DNA from 3 places in the Leifsonia sp. NPDC056824 genome. Region 1 is predicted to be linked to each of the others. Evidence: predicted binding sites of a transcription regulator. Region 1 holds the regulator's gene; each other region holds the start of a gene.
What was found. The regulator HrcA, encoded in region 1, represses chaperone genes, less so after heat shock. The targets are predictions, from matches to a motif close to TTNGCACTCGNNNNNNNCGAGTGCNAA.

Region 1 (7,120 bases):
GAACGATATTGCGGTCGCGGAGGCGGCGATGCGTGCTTTGACAGGAGACCACGCCGCGCTTCTCGACGCCGTGGCCGCGCTGGAGTCCGGCTCGGCGGGGTCGAGCGTCCCGGCGGGCGCGGAGCTGTACGCCGCGCGCCAGCGAGCGGAAGAGGCTCGGGAGGACCTGCTCCTTGCCGGGCGCAGGCTGGAGGACGCCCAGCAGCGCCTTGAGGACGCCCGCGCGCTCGGCCGACGCGCGAAGGAGCAGTACGACCGAGCGGAGGCCGACCTCGCCCGCCGCCTCGAGGCGGCCCACAGGGGCGCACTCCCCGGCTCCACGACCGCCGAGCTGACCTCGTTCAGGTCCGGGGTGGGCAAGCTCGGCGCGATCGACGTATCCGGCAAGTCCGTCGCGACCGCGAACATGAACCTGCTGCGCCGACTCACCCCGGACGAGGTGAAGGTGGTGCTCGCCGGCAACCCGGCGCTGCAGCGGCGGTTCTGGGACAACCCGCCCGACCCGGAGGCGGTCGCGGGCTGGTGGAACGGGCTCACCGCGGAGACCCGCGCGACGCTGCTGCGCACCGCGCCGGGGGTGTTCGGCAACCTGCCTGGGCTGCCCTACGCGGACCGGGATACCGCCAACCGGATCAGCCTGGCGAAAGCGCTGAAGAACGCGAACCTCACCGATGATCAGAAGGCCGTTCTGGCGCAGATGGAGCGTGCGTTCGAGGCACCTGCGGACAACGTTCCGGTGCAGTTGGTGGCGTTCAACCTGTTCATGTCCCCGCCGCGGGTCGCGGTCGGATACGGCGACCTCGACGCCTGCGACAACACCACCTGGTGCGCGAGCGGGATGATGTCCGGGGCGAAAGATTCACTCAACGGGTGGTCCGATGCCGCCAAGAATCTTTGGAACGCACAGAATTCCCTCAACGTTGAGCGTCCGGGGGTGATCGCGTTTCTGGAGTACGACAACCCGGACCCGGTGGGTGTGAACTTCAGCGACTCCGCCAAAAGCGGCGCGCCCCGTTTCGCTGCCGAGCTCGACGGGAACGCAGCCACCCGGGCAGTGTTCGGTCCGGGTCGTACACCCATCACCGTTACCGCGCACTCCTACGGCACCACCATGGCCTCGATCGCGCTCACCCTGACGAAAACCCGGATAGACACATTCGTCATGGTCGCGTCCGCGGGTATCGACACGTCATTAGTGCCATCGCTGTCGGTACTGCACGCGGATCACATCTACACGACGGCCGCTACACCGGACAGGCTCGCGCCGCTCGGCGCGTTCGTCTCCGGCCGCGCGGAACCGAATCCGACCGTCGCCGATCCGCGAGGCATCAGCCTCGGCGGCGCCGAGTCGTTCTCTTCCGACGGCGACGGGCAGGATCTGGAACCGGTCGACGGGCACGACGCCATCGGCAAGACGGGCGCAACCAGCAACAGCGGACCGTGGACCTTCAACACCGTCCCCTCCGAGGGGCACGGGTACTTCGACCTCCGGACGCAGTCGCTCCGCAACATCGCCGCCACCACCACCGGGCAACCCGACCAGGTCAGCGGCCGGCTCACTCACACCACCGCACTGGCAGACCAACACAATAAGGACGCCGCCCGCTACGCCACTCAATTCGCGGTCACCCCGTGAAAATCACCGCTCATCACGGCAACGCACTGACCGCCCTTGCCGCTGCATTCATCCTTGGAGGTTGCACTATGTCCGCCCCTGTCGATCCTGGACCCCAGAAGACCGGCCAACAGCTCCGTGTCGAGATCATCGAGGCCGTCACGGCCGGGATCGCCGCCTCCGGCATCCCGGACGGATGGACGCTTCCAATGGGCCAAGCCTGGGACCCGGACACGAAGGAGTTCCTCGGCGCGTCATGCTCCGTCGCCCAAACCGGAACACGACGCGAACGCTTCCAGGTCGACCTTCACCACGCGCCGGTCGGGGACCCGCTGGCGTTCGCGGACATGATGGGCGACTACTGGAAAGACCAGGGCTACATCGTCAGCCCGGTCGGCACCCCGGCGACGGGGCCGGGTGGTCGCAATTACACGGAGAACCGGGCCGACCGGGCCGACGGCAGCCTCGCCGCCGGCGCGACCGCGCAAGACACCCTGTTCGTCCTCAGCTTCTATTCCGAGTGCTCCACCGACCCTTCGCTCGACAGGTTCGCCGGCCCCGCCGGCTACCGCGAGTTCGACATGCTCGACCCCAACCCGTACTACCCCACCAGCAGCCCCACAATCACGCCGTACCCCGACCGCTGACACGCCGGTCACGAACCGGACAACCCGTGCGGTTGGCCTTAGCAGCGCCCCCTACCAGCGCCCCAGCGCCGCGTTCAGCACCGCCAGCGCCGCGGGCCCCGCCGTCGAGGTCCGCAGCACCGTGTCCCCGAGCCGCACCACCTCCGCACCCGCTGCGCGCAACGCCTCCAGCTCCTGCGGAGCGATGCCACCCTCCGGCCCGACCACCAGCGCCAGCGGACGACCGTCGGGACGGACCCCCGTCAGCGGTTCGGTCGCCCCCGGCTCCAGCACGAGCACCCGGTGCGTCGCGGCCAGCGCCGCCACCTGCTTCGTCGTCGCCAGCTCGCCGACCTCCGGCGTCCAGGCCCGGATCGACTGCTTGCTCGCCTCGCGGACGATCGCCGCCCAGCGGTCGCGGCCCTTCGCCACCTTGGCGCCTTCCCAGCGCGACACCGACCGGGAGGCCGACCACGGCACCACCGCGTCCACCCCGAGCTCGGTCGCGGCCTGGACGGCGAGCTCGTCGCGGTCGCCTTTCGCCAGCGCCTGCACGAGCGTGATCGCCGGCTCGGCGCGCGGGACGCGCTCAACGGCCTCCACGTCGATCGTCAGCTCCGCGCTGGTCGCGACCAGCACCTCGCCCGACGCGACGAGGCCGCGGCCGTTGCCGATGAGGACGCTCTCGCCCGGGCGCGTGCGGTTGACCGTGGCAGCGTGCTTGGCCTCCGCACCCGTCAGCGTGAGCCGGGCGCCAACCTCGACGTCGGCGAGGTCTTCGCGCAGGTAGAGCGAGCTCATCCGTCCGCCCGTCAGAGGTTGAGGAACCGGTCGCGGAGCTTCGCGAAGAGGCCCTGCTGGAAGCGCGCGAGCGACGGATCCGGGTTGTGGTGCGTCTCGGCGAACTTCTTAATCAGCTCCTTCTCCTTGTGGTCGAGCTTCGTCGGCGTGACCACCTGGATGCCCACCCGCAGGTCCCCGCGGCCGCTGCCGCGCAGGTGCGTGATGCCGCGGTCCTTCACCGAGACGATGTCCGCGCTCTGGATGCCGGGCTTCAGTTCCAGTCGGATGTCGCCGTCGAGGGCCTTCACGGTCGCGGTGGTGCCGAGGATGGCGTCGGTCATCGAGACCTCCAGCGTGCAGAGCAGGTCGTCGCCGTCGCGGCTGAACACGTCGTGGTGCTTGACCTTGATCTCCAGGTACAAGTCGCCGTTCGGGCCACCCGCGGGGCCGGCCTCGCCGGAGCCCGGCATCTGCAGGCGGAGACCCGTGTCGACACCGGCGGGGATGTCCACCGGCACCGAGCGGCGCGCGCGGACGCGGCCCTGGCCCTGGCAGGTGACGCACGGCGTGGCGATGACGGTGCCGTAGCCGCGGCAGCTTCCGCAGGGGCTGGAGGTCATCACGTTGCCGAGCAGCGAGCGCACCGAGCGCTGGATGCTGCCGGTGCCGTGGCAGATGTCGCAGGTGACGGGCGCGGTGCCGGGCTGGCAGCAGGAGCCGCCGCAGGTCTCGCAGACGACCGCGGTGTCGACGTCCAGCTCGCGGTGCGTGCCGAAGATGACCTCGTCGAGCTCGACCTCCACGCGCAGCAGGGCGTCCTGGCCCCGCTCGCGCCGGGAGCGCGGGCCGCGAGTCGCGCCGCCGCCCCCGCCGAAGAACGTCTCGAAGATGTCGCCGAAGCCGGCGAAGTCGCCCGCTCCCCCGCCGCCGCCGCCGAACCCTCCGGAGCCGCCGAGGTCGTACTGCTGCCGCTGCTGCGGGTCGCTCAGCACGTCGTAGGCGTGGGTGACGAGCTTGAAACGCTCCTGCGCCTCGGAGCTCGGGTTGACGTCCGGGTGCAGCTCGCGCGCGAGCCGGCGGTACGCCTTCTTGATCTCATCGGGGGTGGCGTTGCGGTCAACGCCGAGTACTTCGTAGTGGTCGGCCACGTAAGGCTGTTCCTTCTGTTCGGTGCGTCGGAGTTCTGAGGTCTGAGTTCTGAGGTCGGAGTTCAGTCGCCGAGGAGGCGGGAGAGGTACCGTGCAACGGCGCGGACCGCCGCCATGTTCCCGGAGTAGTCCATCCGGAGAGGGCCGAGCAGGCCCACGCGCGCCAGGTCGGAGCCCGAACTGTAGCCGCTCGACATGACGGAGGTCTCGGTCAGGCCGATGACGGCGTTCTCGCGGCCGATGCTGACCGCGACGCCGTGCTGGTCGAGCGCCATCTCGTCGAAGAGCCGCAGCAGGACGACCTGCTCCTCGATGGCCTCCAGCACCGGCGTGATGGACCCGGGGAAGTCCGTCTCGGTTCGCGCCAGGTTGGCGGCGCCCGCCATGACCAGCTTGTCCTGCCGGTTGGCGGCGATCTGGTCGAGCAGGGCGCCGGCGACCGGTGCGACCAGCACGCGGGTGCGGTCGGTCAGATGGCCCGGGAGGTCCCGCAGTCGCAGGGCCGCGTCGCCGAGCGAGAGGCCTGCGGCGGCCCCGTTGATCGCGCCGCGGATCTCGGCGATCTCGGCGTCGTCCAGCTCCTCCTGCAGCTCGATCACGCGCTGCTCGACCGCGCCGGAGTCGGTGATGAGCACGCTCAGCAGGCGCCGCGAGCCGAGCGCCACCAGCTCGATGTGCCGGATGCGCGAGCGCGCCACCGACGGGTACTGCACGAGGGCGACCTGGTTGGTGAGCTGCGACAGCAGCCGCACAGTGCGGGAGAGCACGTCGTCGACGTCCACCGACTGGCCGAGGAACGCCTCGATCGCAGTGCGCTGCGCCGCCGACAGCGGCCGGGCCTCCGCGAGGTGGTCCACGAACAGCCGGTAGCCCTTGTCGGTCGGCACCCGGCCGGAGGAGGTGTGCGGGGCGACGATCAGCTCCTCCTCCTCGAGGAGGGCCATGTCGTTGCGGATGGTCGCCGCCGAGACGCCGAACGCGTGCCGCTCCACGATGCTCTTGGAGCCGACCGGCTCCCGCGAGGCGACGTAGTCCTGCACGATGACGCGGAGCACTTCCAGACTGCGTTCCGAGACCACGCGAACCGCCTCCTGTCGTCGCTTCGGCACCCGAGGATCGAGCACGGGAAGACATCGAGTGTACTGGCACTCGATGATCCTGAGTGCTAATCATATCTCGTCGGCGTGGGAGGGCGGTCATGACGCGACACGGATCATTTACCGCGCGGCTCCGGCGCAGTACCCTGTGCGCACCGGCTCAGGAAAGCCCCCCGCAGCCGCCCACGAAAGGGTTCTCCTCATGTCAGACCCGAACCAGCCCCCGGCCGACGGCCAGGGTGGCCAGCCTCCGCAACAGCCGTACGGGCAGCAGCCCTCCGCGCAGCAGCCGTCCGACCAGCAGCCTTACGGGTCCGCACCGGGCCAGCCCGCCGGCGCCGTGCCTCCGCAGCAGCCGTACGCGGCCCCGGCCGGTCAGCCCGCCGGCGCCGTCCCGCCGCCCCAGCAGTACGCGAGCGCCGCCGCCGCTCCCCTCGACCCCGCACAGGACAAGCAGTGGGCGTCGTTCGCCCACCTCGGCGGGATCCTCTGGTTCCTGCCCTCCCTCATCATCTGGCTCGTGTTCAAGGACAGGGGCCAGCTGACCAACCAGGAGGCCAAGGAGGCGCTGAACTGGCAGATCACCTGGATCGCGGTCTGGGTCGTCTCCCAGATCCTCGGCGTGATCATCGGCACGTTCACCTTCGGCATCGGGTACCTGCTGTTCAGCCTCCTCATCCCGTGGGTCCTGTACATCGTCAACCTGGTGTTCTCGATCCTCGGCTTCGTGCGCGTCAACAGCGGAGGGACGTACCGGTACCCGCTGAACTTCCGCTTCATCAAGTAGCGCGCCGCAGCGACGGGGACGGGCGGCTGATCCAGCGAAGAGCTCTCGGCTCTTACTCAGGAACACCGTCCGCCCCTAGGCTGAGACCCGTCATTCCCACTCACCGGAGGAGAACACGACCATGTCCGCAACACCCCCGCCCCCGCCGCCCCCGCAGCAGCCGTACGGAGGTCAGCAGCCGCAGCTCAGCCCGGCGGACGAGAAGCTGTGGGCGACGCTCATCCATGTGGGCGGCATCCTCTTCAGCTTCATCCCCGCGCTCGTCGGCTACCTCGTGCTGAAGGACCGCGGCCCGTTCATCCGCTCGCACACCGCGACGGCGCTGAACTTCCAGATCACGCTCGCGATCGCGTACGTGGTCGGGCTCATCCTGAGCATCGTCGGCGTCGGCGTCCTCATCCTGTTGGCCGTGTGGGTGCTGAACATCGTCTTCAGCATCATCGCGGCCATCAAGGCCAATCAGGGCGCGTTCTACACCTACCCGATCGCGATCCGGTTCGTCAGCTAGGCCGTTCGCTCGTCCTCGGCGAGCAGCCGTCGTACGACGGCGTCCGCCAGCAGCCGCCCTCGCAGGGTCAGCACCACCGACCCGGCGAGGGCGGCTTTCGCGTCCACCAGGCCGTCGGCGATCAGTCCGGCGACGGCGCGGCGTCCCTCGCCGGTCAGCTCGTCCGTCCGCAGCCCCTCGCGGATGCGGGTGAGCAGCAGCACGCGCTCCACCCGCCGGGTCTCGCCGTCGAGCGTCTCCCGGCCGGCGGCGGGTGACTCCCCCGCCAGCACGCGCTGCGCGTACGCGGCGGGATGCTTCACGTTCCACCAGCGCACGCCACCGACGTGGCTGTGGGCCCCCGGTCCGACACCCCACCAGTCGTGCCCGAGCCAGTAGGCCAGGTTGTGCCGGGAGCGGTGCGCGTCGTCGGTCGCCCAGTTGCTGACCTCGTACCAGCCGTAGCCCGCCGCGCCGAGCCGGGCGTCGGCGAGCTCGTACATGTCGGCCTCCAGGTCGTCGTCCGGCTCCTGGACGGCGCCCGAGCGGATCTGGCGCGCCAGCTTCGTTCCGGGCT
Region 2 (7,120 bases), on a different contig from region 1:
CGCCGGCGACGAGCGCTCCTTCCGCGACCACCGCGCCGCCGATGCCCGAGTTGCTCTTGGCGTAGACCAGGTCGCGGACTCCGGTGCCGGCGGCCTCCAGCTCCGCGAGCTCGGCCAGCGCGGCGACCGTGCCGTCGCTCGCCAGGGTGGCGGGCGGCAGCTCCGGAATCCGTCGCCCGAGCTCACCGAGCACGTCGACCTCACCCCACTCCAAGTCGGTGTCGGCCACCACCACGGGAGGCGTGCCGCCGATCGGGGCGAACACCACCACCGTCAGGTCCGCTACGCGTCGGCCGAGTCCGGCGGCGGCGTCGAGGGTGCGGGCCAGCACGCGGGCGAGCACGTCGAGCACCCGCCCGGGGTCGCCCATCGGCCGGCCGTGGTGCTCGGAGGCCCGGAATAGCGCGCGCCCGTCCACCGCCGTCAGCACGGCGGTCGCCTGGTCGGCGTCGAGCTGGAGGACGAGGAGGGCGACGTCGTCGGCCGCCAGGCGCAGCAGGGTGAGCGGGCGGCCACGGGAGGCGGACCCGCGCGGCGCGGCCTCCGGCTCCTCCGACTCGCGCACGACCCCGGCCTCCAGCAGCGCGGCGACCAGCGCGGTCACCGAGCCGCGGGCGAGCCCGGTGGCGTCCGCGAGCTGGCTGCGCGACAGCGGGCCCTGCTGCGCGAGCCGGTGCGCCACGAGCGCCAGGTTGTGGCGGCGCACGTCGGCCGAGACGAGGGAGCCGGACGGGGAGGACGCCATGCCGACAGCTTCGCATACGGGGGAGCCGCCGAGTCCGCAGGGGCGCGCATCCCGCCTAGGCTGGAGGCATGCTCCTCGCCATCGACACCTCCGCGGGCACGAGTGTGGCTGTGGTCGACCGTGACGGCGGCATCCTCGCCGAAGTGACGGAGCCGGACACCATGCGGCACGCCGAAGTGATCGGCGACCTCATCGCCGCGGCGCTCGACGCCTCCGGCACGCGCCCTGACGCACTGTCCGGCGTCGTGGCGGGGATGGGGCCCGGTCCGTTCACCGGCCTGCGGGTCGGCATCGCGGCCGCGACCGCCTTCGCGTTCGGCGCCGGACGCCCGCTCGTCCCCGTCGTCAGCCACGACGCGGTGGCGTACGAGCGCTACCTGGCCGGTCACGCGGGCCCGCTGCTGGTCGTGACCGACGCGCGCCGCCGCGAGCGCTACTGGACGGCGTACTCGGGAGTCGACGGGCACGGCCTCCCCGTCCGCCTCGACGGCCCCGGCCTGGACAAGCCGGACGCGCTGCCGCATCCGGACCTGCCGCGCGAGGAGGCCGCCACCGTCTCCGCCGGACTGCTCGGGATGATCGCCGAGCTGCGCTTCGCCGCCGGCCTCCCGTTCGACCGCGACGAGCCGTTGTACCTGCGCTCGCCGGATGTCACGCTCTCGGCCGGCCCGAAACGGGTGAGCGCGTGAGCGAGCCGAGGCCGAGTGCGCCGTCCTGGCAGCTCCGCCGCGCCACCGAGGCGGACGTCGACGCGATCATGCTGCTGGAGCGCGCGACCTTCGTCACCGACGCCTGGTCGGAGCAGTCGATGCGCTCCGAGGTGACCGGGGCGCACGGGTACTACCTGGTCGCCGTCGGTCTGGACGACCCGGATCGCATCGACGGCTACGCCGGCCTGCTCGCCCCGCGCGGCGCAGGCGAGGGCGACATCCAGACCATCGCCGTGGCGCCGCACGCGCGGCGGCACGGCCTCGGGCGCGCCCTCATGCTCGCGCTCATCGGGGAGGCGCGCAACCGCGGCGCCCGCGAGGTGTTCCTGGAGGTGCGGGCCGACAACCCCGGCGCCCAGACCCTCTACCGCACGCTCGGCTTCGAGGAGATCGGCGTGCGCCCGCGCTACTACCAGCCGGACGGGGTGGACGCGATCGTCATGCGCCTGACCGTCCCGACCCCGGAGACAACGATCGCATGAACGACGCTCAGCACGGATCGCGCAGCGACGGGCCGCTCGTGCTCGGCATCGAGACCTCCTGCGACGAGACCGGCGTCGGCATCGTGCGCGGCACGACGCTGCTCTCCAACACGATCGCCTCCTCGATGGAGGAGCACGCCAGGTACGGCGGCGTCGTCCCGGAGGTCGCGGCCCGCGCCCACCTGGAGGCGCTCACCCCGACGCTGCGCACCGCGGTCGCGGACGCCGGGATCGAGCTCGCCGACGTCGACGCCATCGCCGTGACGAGCGGCCCGGGGCTGTCCGGCGCGCTCATGGTCGGCGTCGGCGCCGCGAAGGCGCTCGCGCTGTCGCTCGGCAAGCCGCTGTACGCCGTCAACCACCTCGTCGGGCACGTCGGGGCGGACGTCCTCGACGCGGCGGGCGGCCCGGGCCACCCGGTCGAGGTGCCGACCGTCGCGCTGCTGGTCTCCGGCGGCCACACCTCGCTGCTGCTCGTGCGCGACCTGGTCTCCGACGTGGAGCTGCTGGGCGAGACGATCGACGACGCCGCGGGCGAGGCCTTCGACAAGGTCGCCCGCGTGCTCGGCCTCCCGTACCCGGGCGGCCCGCAGATCGACCGGGTCGCCGCCGACGGCGACCCGCGCGCCATCCGGTTCCCGCGCGGGCTGACCAAGCCGAAAGACCTGGAGCGGCACCGCTACGACTTCTCCTTCTCCGGCCTTAAGACCGCGGTCGCGCGCTGGGTCGAGCAGCGCCAGGATGCCGGCGAGGTGGTGCCCGTCGCCGATGTGGCCGCGTCGTTCCGGGAGGCCGTGGCGGACGTGCTGATCACCAAGGCGATCGCCGCATGCCTCGACCACGACGTGCCGCGCCTGCTGCTCGGCGGCGGCGTGGTCGCGAACGCCCGCGTGCGCCAGCTCGCGGTGCAGCGGGCGGCGGAGGCCGGCGTGGCCCTGCGGATCCCGGCCTTCTCGCTGTGTACGGACAACGGCGCGATGATCGCGGCGCTCGGCGCGCAGCTCATCATGGCCGGCCGTGCGCCGAGCCGGCTGGATTTCGGCGCGGACTCCACGCTTCCGGTCACGGACATCCAGGTCGCGGTGGTCTGAGCCGGGCGGAATATGCATGCGTTGACACGCCTGTCCCCCCGCTGAGACCATGGATTCAGTACAGACATTTCTCAGGAACTCACCAGAGAAGGAGATGGGCAGCATGTCCGATCCGAACACCCCGTCCGGCGCCCCGGAGCCCGAAGGGACGGACGGCAGCACGCCGGCCCAGCCGGTTCCGCCGTCCTCCGACATCCCGCCCGCGGCGGCGCCCGACGGCGTCCCGCCGACGCCACCGGTCGCACCTCCCGCCGCGCCTGCCGCGCCCGGGTACGGTGCGCCGCAGCAGCCGTACGGCCAGCAGCCATATGGCCAGCAGCCGCAGCAGCCCTACGGCCAGCAGCCGCAGCAGCCCTACGGCCAGCAGCCGTACGGGCAGCAGCCGCAGCAGCCCTACGGCCAGCAGCCCTACGGTCAGCAGCCCGGTCAGCCCGGTCAGCCCGGTTACGGTCAGCCGGCCTACGGCCAGCCCGCGCCCGGCTATGCGCAGCCCTATGCGACGGCGCCGGCGACCAAATCGCCGATCCTCAGCATCCTGTCGCTCGTCGGCGGCATCGTCGGCATCGTCCTGAACTTCGCGTTCGGGATCGGCGCCCTGTTCGCCGTCGCCGCGATCGTCCTCGGCTTCATCGGGCGCACCAAGGAGCCGCAGGCCAAGGGCTTCTGGCTCACCGGGATCATCCTCGGATTCGTGGCGATCGTCATCGCGATCGTCTTCTGGATCGTCTGGGGCATCATCCTGGCCAACTTCTCGAACACGTACCGGTACTGACCGGGTTCAGAGGCGCTCGGCGAGCAACGCTGTGTGACGTCCTGCGACCCTGGTCAGGATCAGGGTCGCGGGACGGTCGCCCGACAGCTTGAGGCGCGTACGGAGCGCGGCGGGGTCGACGTCCACGCCGCGCTTCTTGATCTCCAGCGTGCCGATCCCGCGCGACCGCAGCGCCTTCTTGAGGTCCTTCTCGGCGAACGGCAGGGTCTCCAGGATGCGGAAGCCCGCCGCGAACGGCGTCGGCGCGGGCTCGTCGGCCGTGATGTAGGCGATGCCGTCGCCGAGCATCCGTCCGTCGAGCCGCCGGGCGAGGTCCCCGATCAGGCGCGCGCGGATGACCGCGCCGTCCGGTTCGTAGAGGTACTCGCCGAGCTCGCCGGTCTCGGCGTCCTCGCTGTCGGCCTCCGCCGTCAGCTCGTTCGCCTCGTCGCCGCGCATCACCAGGGCGGCGCGCCGGACGCCCGTGCGGGCGAGCGCTCCGAACCACAGCCCGAGCTCCACGACCTGCCCGTCGGCGGACACCCACTGGGCCTCCGCGGTCGACGGGATGAGGTTGCGGTCGAAGCCCGGGCCGAGCTTCAGCCCGACCGAGCGGCCGGTCGCGAGCTCGTACGCGAAGCCGAGCGACGGCGTGTAGTCGTCGGGATCGGTCAGCCGGTCGGTGTCGGTATGGCCGGGCGTGCGCCGGGCGGGATCGAGGAAGACGCCGTCGATCGCGCGGAGGCTCACGTCCTCCGCCCGGCGGTGCTCGACCGTCGCCGAGGGGAAGGGGGCGAGGTTGAACGCGGCGATCGCGGCGGTCACCTCGTCGGCCTCCACGGCCGTGACCTCCAGCTCCAGCGCCGCGAGGGCGAGCGCGTCGCCGCCGATGCCGCAGCCGAGGTCCGCGACGCGGGTCAGTCCCGCCGCCCGGAAGCGGCCGGCGTGGCGCGCCGCGACCGACAGCCGCGTCGCCTGCTCCAGCCCCGCCTCGGTGAACAGCATCCGGGAGGCGAACTCGCCGAACTTGCCGACCGCTTTCTTGCGCAGCTTCGCCTGCGTCAGCACCGCCGCCACCAGCCCGGGGGAGTGGCCCTGCTTGCGCAGGTCGGTGACCATCGCGAGGACGTCCTTCTCGGACCGGTACGGGGGCAGCGAGTCGAGCAGCCGGAGGCCTTCGGGGCTCAGCAGCTCGACGAGTTCGGACCGGTCCATGTGGACCACGGTACCTTCTGGCACTCACGTTGCGTGACTGCTAACGCACCCCCTAGACTCGGTGTTAGCACTCTCCGTGCGAGTTTGCTAACGCAAGCCGCGCAACGTATTGAGTTCGCAAAGACTGAGTTCACCAAAGAAAGAGGTCAACCGTGTCGGTCTCCATCAAGCCGCTCGAAGATCGCATCGTCATCAAGCAGGTCGAGGCTGAGCAGACCACTGCCTCCGGTCTGGTCATCCCCGACACCGCCAAGGAGAAGCCCCAGGAGGGCGAGGTCGTGGCCGTCGGACCGGGCCGCATCGACGACAACGGCAACCGGGTTCCGCTCGACGTCGCCGTCGGCGACAAGGTGATCTACTCCAAGTACGGGGGCACCGAGGTCAAGTTCGGCGGCGAGGACTACCTGGTCCTCTCGGCTCGCGACGTCCTCGCGGTCGTCGTCCGCTGACGCACCTTCTTTCGGCCGAGGCCCGGGCGCTGCTGCGCTCGGGCCTTCGTCGTCCCTGCGGGAGCCCGGCGGCCTCCACCGGGTCCGTCCGTGTCACCGGTTCGGAGTAGTGTCGTGGGAGTGCCGCAGCCCCTCTCCGAACACCGCAGGTCCGGTCTGACCTACGCGATCTCCGCCTACGTCCTCTGGGGCATCCTCCCCATCTACTTCCTGGCGCTCGCGCCGGCCAGTGCGTGGGAGATCGTCGCCTGGCGGGTGCTGTTCTCGCTGGTGTTCTGCGCCATCGCGCTCACCGTCACACGGACGTGGCGCACGTTCGGCGCCCTCCTGAAGGACCGCAGGGTCCTGTTCACGATGGGCCTCGCCGGCGCGCTCATCTACGTCAACTGGCAGACCTACGTGCTGGCCACGGTCAGCGGTCACGTCGTGGAGGCCGCGCTCGGCTACTTCATCAACCCGATCGTGACGGTGTTCCTCGGCGTGATCGTGCAGCGCGAGCGCCTCCGCGTCGCCCAGTGGGTGGCGGTCGGCGTCAGCGTGATCGCCGTCGTCGTGCTCGCGGTCGGCTACGGGCAGGTCCCGTGGATCGCACTCATCCTCGCGTTCTCGTTCGGCTTCTACGGCCTCATCAAGAAGCGCGTCGGCGGCCGGGTCGACGCGGTCTCCGGGCTGACGCTGGAGACGATGTGGCTGACGCCCGTCGCGATCGTGCAGCTCGTGGTCGTGAGCCTCACGGTCGGCTTGACGATCGGGAGCGACGGCCCGTGGCACACGGTGCTCCTCGTGGGCGCGGGCGTGATCACTGCCGTGCCGCTGCTGTTCTTCGCCGCGGCCTCCCGGCGACTGCCGCTGGTGTACATGGGCTTCATCCAGTACTTCGCGCCGTTCATCCAGTTCGTCGTCGGCGTCGCTGTGCTGAACGAGGCGATGCCGCCCGAGCGCTGGATCGGCTTCGCGATCGTCTGGCTGGCCCTCGCGATCCTCAGCGTGGACATGATCGTGGCGGCCCGCCAGGGGAAGAAGCAGGCGGAGCTGGATCTCGCGACGGTGGAGTGAGGGGGTTGCTAGCTCATAATGCCCACCACGAGTATTATGAGCTAATGGTCTAGCTCATAATTCTGACGGGAGGCATTATGACTTCCGCTACCTGGCCGGCTCTCGACTGGGAAGAGCGCGTCTGGATTCCCAGCACGGTCTGGGGAGCCGCGGCCGAGCGGCAGACCGCCCGGCGCAGCTATCGTGCTGCCGTGCCACCGCTGATCGCCGAGTTGAGGCCGGAACCCGACGCCGCCACCCTCGCGGCGGCCGAAGAGGCCGACCGGGAGCTGAGTAGGTTCGACGCCGAACTCGGATCGCGCGTGAGCGCCTTCGCTCCTGTGCTGCTGCGCTCCGAGGCCGCTTCGTCCTCCCAGATCGAGAACCTGACCGCGTCGGCGCGAGCCATCTTCAGTGCCGAGCTCGGCGGGAAGACCGGCCGCAACGCGCAGGAGATCGCCGCCAACACCCGATCCCTTCAAGCTGCGCTCGACCTCTCCAAAGACATCTCGGTCGACGCGATCCTCACCATGCACGAGGTCCTGCTCCACGACCAGCCGAGGCACACGCCGGGGGAGTGGCGTCAGGAGGCCGTGTGGATCGGCACGCGTTCCGACAGCCCGTTGGGCGCCGAGTTCGTCG
Region 3 (7,120 bases), on a different contig from region 1:
CACTGCCAGTTCGCGGTCGCGCGCGGCAGGAGCTGCACGGAGAGCAGGTGCACCGGCGCCGTGGAGGCCGCGGGATTCGCGGCGGGGTCGTCCCCCCAGCGGCACCAGCCGCCGCCCGCCGCCTGGGCGCCGAACGGTCCGCGCCCGGACGGCGTCGTGAGCGCCCCCGCCGGGGTCGTCGCCAGTGGCGCTGCGCCGCCGAGCAGTGCCTCGACCGCGGGCGTGGCGGTGAAGGCCGCGCAGTCGAAGGGCGGTGCGACGTCCACGGCGGGCGCGGAGGTCGCGCGCGGGCTCGCCGGCCCGGCGCCCGGCAGCCCGAGCGCCTGGCAGCCCGACAGGCAGAGCAGCGCGGCAGCCAGGCCGGCGACGGCCGCCGCCCGGGACCACCTTGTCGCCGCCCTGTTCGCCACCCGCTCCGCCTCCGCCCGATCGTGACGACGATAACAGCGAAGAGGGCGCCTCCCGCGAACGGGAGGCGCCCTCTACTGCGTGTCGGACGGACTCAGAAGTCCATGCCGGCGCCCGGGTCGCCGACCGGCGCCGAGTTCTTCTCGGGCTTGTCGGCGACGACGGCCTCGGTGGTGAGGAACAGGCCCGCGATGGACGCGGCGTTCTGCAGCGCCGAGCGGGTGACCTTCACCGGGTCGTTGATGCCGGAGGCCAGCATGTCGACGTACTCGCCGGTCGCGGCGTTGAGGCCGTGACCCACGGGGAGCTCGCGCACCTTGGCGACCACGACGCCGGCCTCGAGGCCCGCGTTGATGGCGATCTGCTTCAGCGGCGCCTCGATGGCGACGCGGACGATGTTCGCACCGGTCGCCTCGTCGCCCGTGAGCGACAGCTTCTCGAAGGCGGTCTTGCCGGCCTGGATGAGGGCGACGCCACCACCGGCGACGATGCCCTCCTCGACGGCGGCCTTCGCGTTGCGGACGGCGTCCTCGATGCGGTGCTTGCGCTCCTTGAGCTCGACCTCGGTGGCCGCGCCCGCCTTGATGACGGCGACGCCGCCGGCGAGCTTCGCGAGACGCTCCTGGAGCTTCTCACGGTCGTAGTCCGAGTCGGTGTTCTCGATCTCGCCACGGATCTGGGCCACGCGGCCGGCGATGGCGTCGGGGTCGCCCGCGCCCTCGACGATGGTGGTCTCGTCCTTGGTGATGACGACCTTGCGGGCCTGGCCGAGCAGGTCGAGGGTGACGTTCTCGAGCTTGAGGCCGACCTCCTCGGAGATGACCTGGCCGCCGGTGAGGATCGCGATGTCCTGCAGCATGGCCTTGCGGCGGTCGCCGAAGCCCGGGGCCTTGACGGCGACGGACTTGAAGATGCCGCGGATCTTGTTGACGATCAGGGTGGCCAGGGCCTCCCCGTCGACGTCCTCGGCGATGATGAGGAGCTGCTTGTTGGCCTGGATGACCTTGTCGACGATCGGGAGCAGGTCCTTGATCGAGGAGATCTTCTGGTTGGCGATGAGGATGTAGGTGTCCTCGAACACCGCCTCCTGGCGGTCCTGGTCGGTGACGAAGTACTGCGACAGGAAGCCCTTGTCGAAGCGCATGCCCTCGGTCAGCTCGAGCTCGGTGCCGAAGGTGTTCGACTCCTCGACGGTGACGACGCCCTCCTTGCCGACCTTGTCGATGGCCTCGGCGATGATCTCGCCGATGGTGGTGTCGCCGGCGGAGATGGACGCGGTGGCGGCGATCTCGGCCTTGGTCTCGACCTCCTTGGCGCTGGCGATGAGCTCCTCGGTCACGGCCGCGACGGCCTTCTCGATGCCGCGCTTCAGCGTGATGGGGTCGGCGCCGGCGGCCACGTTGCGGAGGCCCTCCTTGACGAGCGCCTGAGCGAGCACGGTCGCGGTGGTGGTGCCGTCGCCCGCGACGTCGTCGGTCTTCTTGGCGACCTCTTTGACGAGCTCCGCGCCGATCTTCTCGTACGGGTCGTCGAGCTCGATCTCCTTCGCGATGGAGACGCCGTCGTTCGTGATGGTGGGAGCGCCCCACTTCTTCTCGAGGACGACGTTGCGACCGCGCGGGCCCAGCGTCACCTTGACGGTGTCGGCCAGGATGTTGAGGCCGCGCTCGAGGCCGCGACGGGCTTCCTCGTCGAAAGCAATGATCTTTGCCATGTGTTTCTCGTCCCTCCCGGACGTCTGCGAAAGATTCGGTGTGTTAGCACTCGATCAGGCGGAGTGCTAAAGCGATTCTGGCACTCGCGACAGTGGAGTGCAAGGTGACCGGTGCGCCGGGAGCGGACAGAGAGAAAGGAGCGCCGCCCCGAAGGGCGGCGCTCCTCTTAATGGTCTTGCCGATCGCTGCGTACTACAGCGGACGCACCGCCTCGGCCTGCGGGCCCTTGTTGCCCGACCCGACCTCGAACTGCACCTGCTGGCCCTCTTCGAGAACCTTGTAGCCGTTCATGTCGATTGCGGAGTAATGAACGAAAACGTCCTGTCCCCCACCCTCGACGGTGATGAATCCGTAGCCCTTTTCAGCGTTGAACCACTTCACGGTCCCGTTCGCCATGCATTACTCCCATTGCTGTGTCGCTCGCGTGGTCCAGCGCCGCGCGTTGACTCCCGATCCTAATGCTTGCAATAGCCGTTTCCGCCAGTCTTTTCGCCAATCCGTTACCAAATCGGCTCAAAGTTAAACACGCGTGAAACAAAGGGATGAGCGCGCGTACACGCGCGGAACGACGCGGTCTCAGCCCTTGTAGTCGCTGCCCACGACCACGGTCAGGTCGGCGCCGCTGGCCGCGAAGTCCTGCGTGAGCGCGACGGTCGCGCCGGGGAGCGACTGCGCCACCCCGAGCGCCGCCGCCTGGTTCTTGGCGTCGGCGTAGTAGACGATCGTCTGGGTGAGGTCCTGCTTGTCGGCGTTCGCGATGGCGCCGACCTTCCAGCCCGCCTTCGTCAGGGTGTCGCCGACCTTGCCGCCGAGTCCGGAGGTCGTGGTGCCGTTCAGCACGTTCACCGTCAGCGAGGGGTCGACGGTCGGGACGATCGTCGGCGTGGGCGTCGCGGTCGGCGTCGGGGTGCCGGTCGGGGCGTTGGTCGAGCCGTGGAAGGAGATGGAGCCGCTGACCAGCGAGAGCCCGAAGATACCCGCCGCCACGAGGACGACGACGGCGAGCGCGGCCCAGCCGACCGCGATCCAGCCGCGGCCCTTCGGCCGGGGAGCCCGGTGCGCACCGACGCGCTGCAGACCGTCGGGGATGTCGTCGAACCGGTCTCTCGGGTACTTCTCTGCCATCTACAGGTATTTCCTCGCGGTGTCAGTCGCCGGACGGGAGTGTCCGGGATCGCCGTGCTGCCAGCCGGGTCTCGCGCAGCCGGAGCAGGCGCTTGACGAGCATGGGGTCGTGCTTGAGCGCCTCCGGCCGGTCGATCAGCGCTCCGAGGAGTTGATAGTACCGGGCGGCGGAGAGACCGAACTCCTCGCGGATGGCCTGCTCCTTGGCGCCGGCATGCCGCCACCATTGACGCTCGAACGCGAGGATGGCCGCCTCACGGTCGGTCAGGCCGGTCGCGTCCGGCACGGGGATCCGGTGGTCCGCAGCCTCCGCCACAGTGCACCGCCTCCCCTCACCGTCTTCGAGTCAGCCCTTCCCCGCGCTCGCGCCTCATCCTAGGGGCGCTGTCCTGTGCGTTACCCGTTTGCGCCCGGCAGGTCGCAGGCCGGAACAGGGAACAGGCGCACAGGCGCCGCCGTTTAGGCTGGGGACGGACGACGAAAGGAACGCACGATGAGCGCATCGCACGACGAGGCAGCGCAGGGCACCCACGGTGTCGAGAAGACCGACGAGGAGTGGCGCCGCGAGCTCAGCCCGGAGCAGTACGCGGTGCTGCGCGAGGCGGGCACGGAGCGGCCGTGGACCGGCGAGCTGCTCGACGAGGGCCGCGCGGGTCTCTACACCTGCGCCGCGTGCGGGGCGGAGCTGTTCAAGTCGGGCACCAAGTTCGACAGCGGCTGCGGCTGGCCGAGCTTCTACGAGTCGATCCGGCCGGAGGCCGTGCAGCTCCTGGAGGACGACAGCCTGGGCATGGCGCGCACCGAGGTGCGCTGCGCGAACTGCGACTCGCACCTGGGCCATGTGTTCCCCGACGGCTTCGGCACTCCGACCGGCGACCGCTACTGCATGAACTCGATCTCGCTGAACTTCACGCCAGAGGCCTGATGTCGGAGCTCGTCGAACGGGTCGCCGCACGCCGGTCGTACTCGCGCGTGACCTCCGCGGCGCCGACGCACGAGGAGCTGCTGCCGCTCGTGGCCGCTGCCGGCCGCGTCGCCGACCACTCGGCGCTGCACCCGTGGCGGGTCATCGAGCTGCGCGGCGACGCGCGCGTGCGGCTGGGCCACGCGTTCGTGAAGGACGCCAAGGCGACCGGCGAGGAGGCCGAGAAGCTGGCGGCCAAACCGCTGCGCTCGTCGCTGCTGCTCGCGATCGTCGCGGTGCGCACGCCGAGCGAGAAGGTGCCCGGCTGGGAGCAGGACGCGGTCGCCTCCGGTGTCGCGCACCTCCTGAGCCTGTTGCTCCACGACGCCGGCTGGGGCGTCATGTGGCGCACCGGCCACCACACCCGGTCGAAGGCCGTGCACCGGATGCACGCTCTCGCTAAGAACGAGCGGCTCCTGGGCTGGCTCTACGTCGGCGGCGTGCCCGACGACGGCAAGGAGGCCCACCGCACCTCCATCGACCCCGAGCGCTTCCTGACGACGCTCGACTGACGCGGCTTCCAGGGGTCGCAACACGCCGTCACGCCGAACGAGTAGCGGCGTGTTGCGTCCCCTCGATGGAGCGCGTCGTCAGTCGGCGGCCGAAGAAGGACGCCGTCGGCGCCAGCGGATGCTCGCCACGGCGACGGCGACGAGGGCGAGCAGCGTGCCGGCGACGGTCGAGAACGCGACGGGCGCGGGCGAGCTCGGCGCGAGCACGTCGAGCAGGAGCGCGGTCACGAGCTGGCCGGCGACGGTCGCGAGGCCGAGCAGCAGCACGCCCGTGATCCGGACGAGCAGCGCGGCGGCCGCGATGAACACGCAGCCGATCGCGCCGCCGAAGTAGAGCCACGGCTCGGTCGGCAGCGGCTTCGGGAGGCCGCGCAGACTCCAGTCGACGGCCATGATCACCAGGAGCACGGTCGTCCCGACGACGAAGTTGATGAAGGTCGCGGTCAGGGCGCTCTCGGCGACCACCCGCACCTGGCCGTTGACGGCCTGCTGCCAGCCGAGGCCGAGGCCCGCGATCAACGGAAGCAGCATCAGCCAGATCGGCACGGGGCCGCCGAGCTGCGCGGACACCGCCCAGGTCACGGCGCCGAGGGCGATCAGGGCGCCCGTGAGCCGCGCGGGCGTGATCGGGCGGCGGCCTCCGGGGCCCAGGCCGATGCGGTCGAGGACCAGGCCGCTGACGGTCTGGCCGGCCACGACCGCGACCGTGAACAGCGCGACGCCGAGCACCGCGGCGGCGACGCCCTGCGACAGCACCAGGAACGCGCCCGCGCATCCGCCGGCGACATACCACCAGGGCAGCTCGCGCGTGCGGAGTGCGGCGACGACCCGGCCGAAGCCGCGCCGCCCGGCGGGGGCGATCGCCATCGCGACGAGGAGGATCACCAGCCCGGAGCCGAAGGAGATGACGGCGGCCGTGACCCCGTCGCCCAGCCGCTGCCCCAGCTCACCGTTGATGCGCGACTGCAGGGCCACACCGGCCCCGCAGAAGATCGCGCAAACGAGCGCGAGCCAGAGGGGGAAGGAGCGGGAGGTCACTCCTCCAAGCCTAGGGGCTGGTGAATTCGTGCCGAATGTCGGTTCTCGCGGCGCGAGAGTCGACATTCGGCACGAATCGCTCAGGGGGCGGGGGCGTCGCCGTCGGTCGGCGTCGGGTGCGGGAGCCAGGGGATGTTCTCCTCCGGCGCGACGTCCTTCTCGAAGTCGAGGTCGTAGTCGTCGCCCTGCTCCACCACATCCGCCTTGTCGGCGTCGTCGGGCTGTTCGTCGCGCGGCTTGTCGGTCATTCCCTCACCGTACCCGGCGCCTCGTCGGCGAGGAAGGCGATCGGCGACTCGATGGCGTCGGCGATCTCGCGCAGGAACCGGGCGGCCACTCCACCGTCGGTGACGCGGTGGTCGAAGACCAGGCTGAGCTGCACGATCCGGCGCGCGACGACGGCGCCGTCGACCACCCACGGGCGCTCGATGACGCGGCCGATGCCGAGGATGGCGACCTCCGGGTGGTTGATGATCGCGGCGCTGCCGTCGACGCCGAGACTGCCGTAGTTGTTCACGGTGAAGGTGGAGCCGGTCAGGTCCGCGGGCGGCAGCACGCCGTCGCGCGCGGCGGCGGACAGGCGGCCGAGCTCGGCGTCGAGCTCGCGGACGCTCGACCGGTCGGCGCGGCGGATCACCGGGACCAGCAGGCCGCGCGGGGTGTCGGCGGCGAAGCCGAGATTCACCCCGGCGAACACCTCGATCCCGTCGCCGCCGGCGGTGACCCTGCCGGCCAGCTCGGGATGCCGCGCGAGCGCGCTGAGCGCGAACCGCGAGATGAAGGCGAGCAGCGACGGCGGCTTGCCCGACTTCCCGAGGGTCTGCCTGGCCTCCCAGAGCTCGGTGGCGTCGACGTCGACCCAGACGGTCGCCTCCGGGATCTCGGAGCGACTGCGCGTCATGGTCTCGGCGACCGTGCGGCGGAGGCGGGAGAACGGGGTGACGGAGGCGATGTCGAGGCCGGTGCGGGCGTCGGTCCCCGGCGCGGCTGCGGTGGGGGCCGGACGGGTCACGGGAGCCGGGCGAGTGGCCGGCGCGCTGGGCGCGGTGGCCTTGGCGGCGGCGAGCGCCGCCTCCACGTCGCGCCGCGTGACGACCCCGCCCACGCCGCTCGGAGTGAGCGAGGCGAGGTCGATGCTGTGCGTCCGTGCGAGCGCCCGGACGACGGGCGACACGACGGGGACGATGCGGCTCGGAGCTCCGCCGGTCACGGCCGTGCCGTGCTGGGAGGCGCGGCCTCGGCGGCGGGCGGTCGCGTGATCGGTGGTGCCGTAGCCGACGAGCACGGCGCCGGAGCCGGCTGCGACGGGTTCGGGTTCCCGCTCCTCGGAAGGGCTCTCGGCCGCGACGGTCTCCACG

Region 2: a site for HrcA is predicted at 5,012-5,038, ahead of groES (co-chaperone GroES). Genes of this name have one in related genera too.
Region 3: a site for HrcA is predicted at 2,166-2,192, ahead of groL (chaperonin GroEL). Genes of this name have one in related genera too.

The regions. Positions count from the first base shown of each region.
Region 1 is NZ_JBHUAV010000002.1:304,660-311,779, reverse strand. It holds gene ACFRFH_RS10825 (alpha/beta hydrolase) at 1-1,636, shown strand, start outside; gene ACFRFH_RS10820 (hypothetical protein) at 1,705-2,262, shown strand; gene ACFRFH_RS10815 (16S rRNA (uracil(1498)-N(3))-methyltransferase) at 2,314-3,042, opposite strand; gene dnaJ (molecular chaperone DnaJ) at 3,054-4,172, opposite strand; gene hrcA (heat-inducible transcriptional repressor HrcA) at 4,235-5,251, opposite strand; gene ACFRFH_RS10800 (DUF4870 domain-containing protein) at 5,472-6,056, shown strand; gene ACFRFH_RS10795 (DUF4870 domain-containing protein) at 6,178-6,564, shown strand; gene hemW (radical SAM family heme chaperone HemW) at 6,561-7,120, opposite strand, start outside.
Region 2 is NZ_JBHUAV010000001.1:305,027-312,146, reverse strand. It holds gene ACFRFH_RS01590 (ROK family protein) at 1-745, opposite strand, end outside; gene tsaB (tRNA (adenosine(37)-N6)-threonylcarbamoyltransferase complex dimerization subunit type 1 TsaB) at 814-1,434, shown strand; gene rimI (ribosomal protein S18-alanine N-acetyltransferase) at 1,503-1,937, shown strand; gene tsaD (tRNA (adenosine(37)-N6)-threonylcarbamoyltransferase complex transferase subunit TsaD) at 1,934-3,028, shown strand; gene ACFRFH_RS01570 (DUF4190 domain-containing protein) at 3,132-3,800, shown strand; gene ACFRFH_RS01565 (SAM-dependent methyltransferase) at 3,807-4,994, opposite strand; gene groES (co-chaperone GroES) at 5,147-5,443, shown strand; gene rarD (EamA family transporter RarD) at 5,564-6,499, shown strand; gene ACFRFH_RS01550 (Fic family protein) at 6,577-7,120, shown strand, end outside.
Region 3 is NZ_JBHUAV010000001.1:112,668-119,787, forward strand. It holds gene ACFRFH_RS00590 (hypothetical protein) at 1-410, opposite strand, end outside; gene groL (chaperonin GroEL) at 503-2,122, opposite strand; gene ACFRFH_RS00600 (cold-shock protein) at 2,316-2,519, opposite strand; gene ACFRFH_RS00605 (LytR C-terminal domain-containing protein) at 2,700-3,248, opposite strand; gene ACFRFH_RS00610 (DUF3263 domain-containing protein) at 3,271-3,564, opposite strand; gene msrB (peptide-methionine (R)-S-oxide reductase MsrB) at 3,742-4,173, shown strand; gene ACFRFH_RS00620 (nitroreductase family protein) at 4,173-4,724, shown strand; gene ACFRFH_RS00625 (DMT family transporter) at 4,803-5,762, opposite strand; gene ACFRFH_RS00630 (hypothetical protein) at 5,843-6,010, opposite strand; gene ACFRFH_RS00635 (dihydrolipoamide acetyltransferase family protein) at 6,007-7,120, opposite strand, start outside.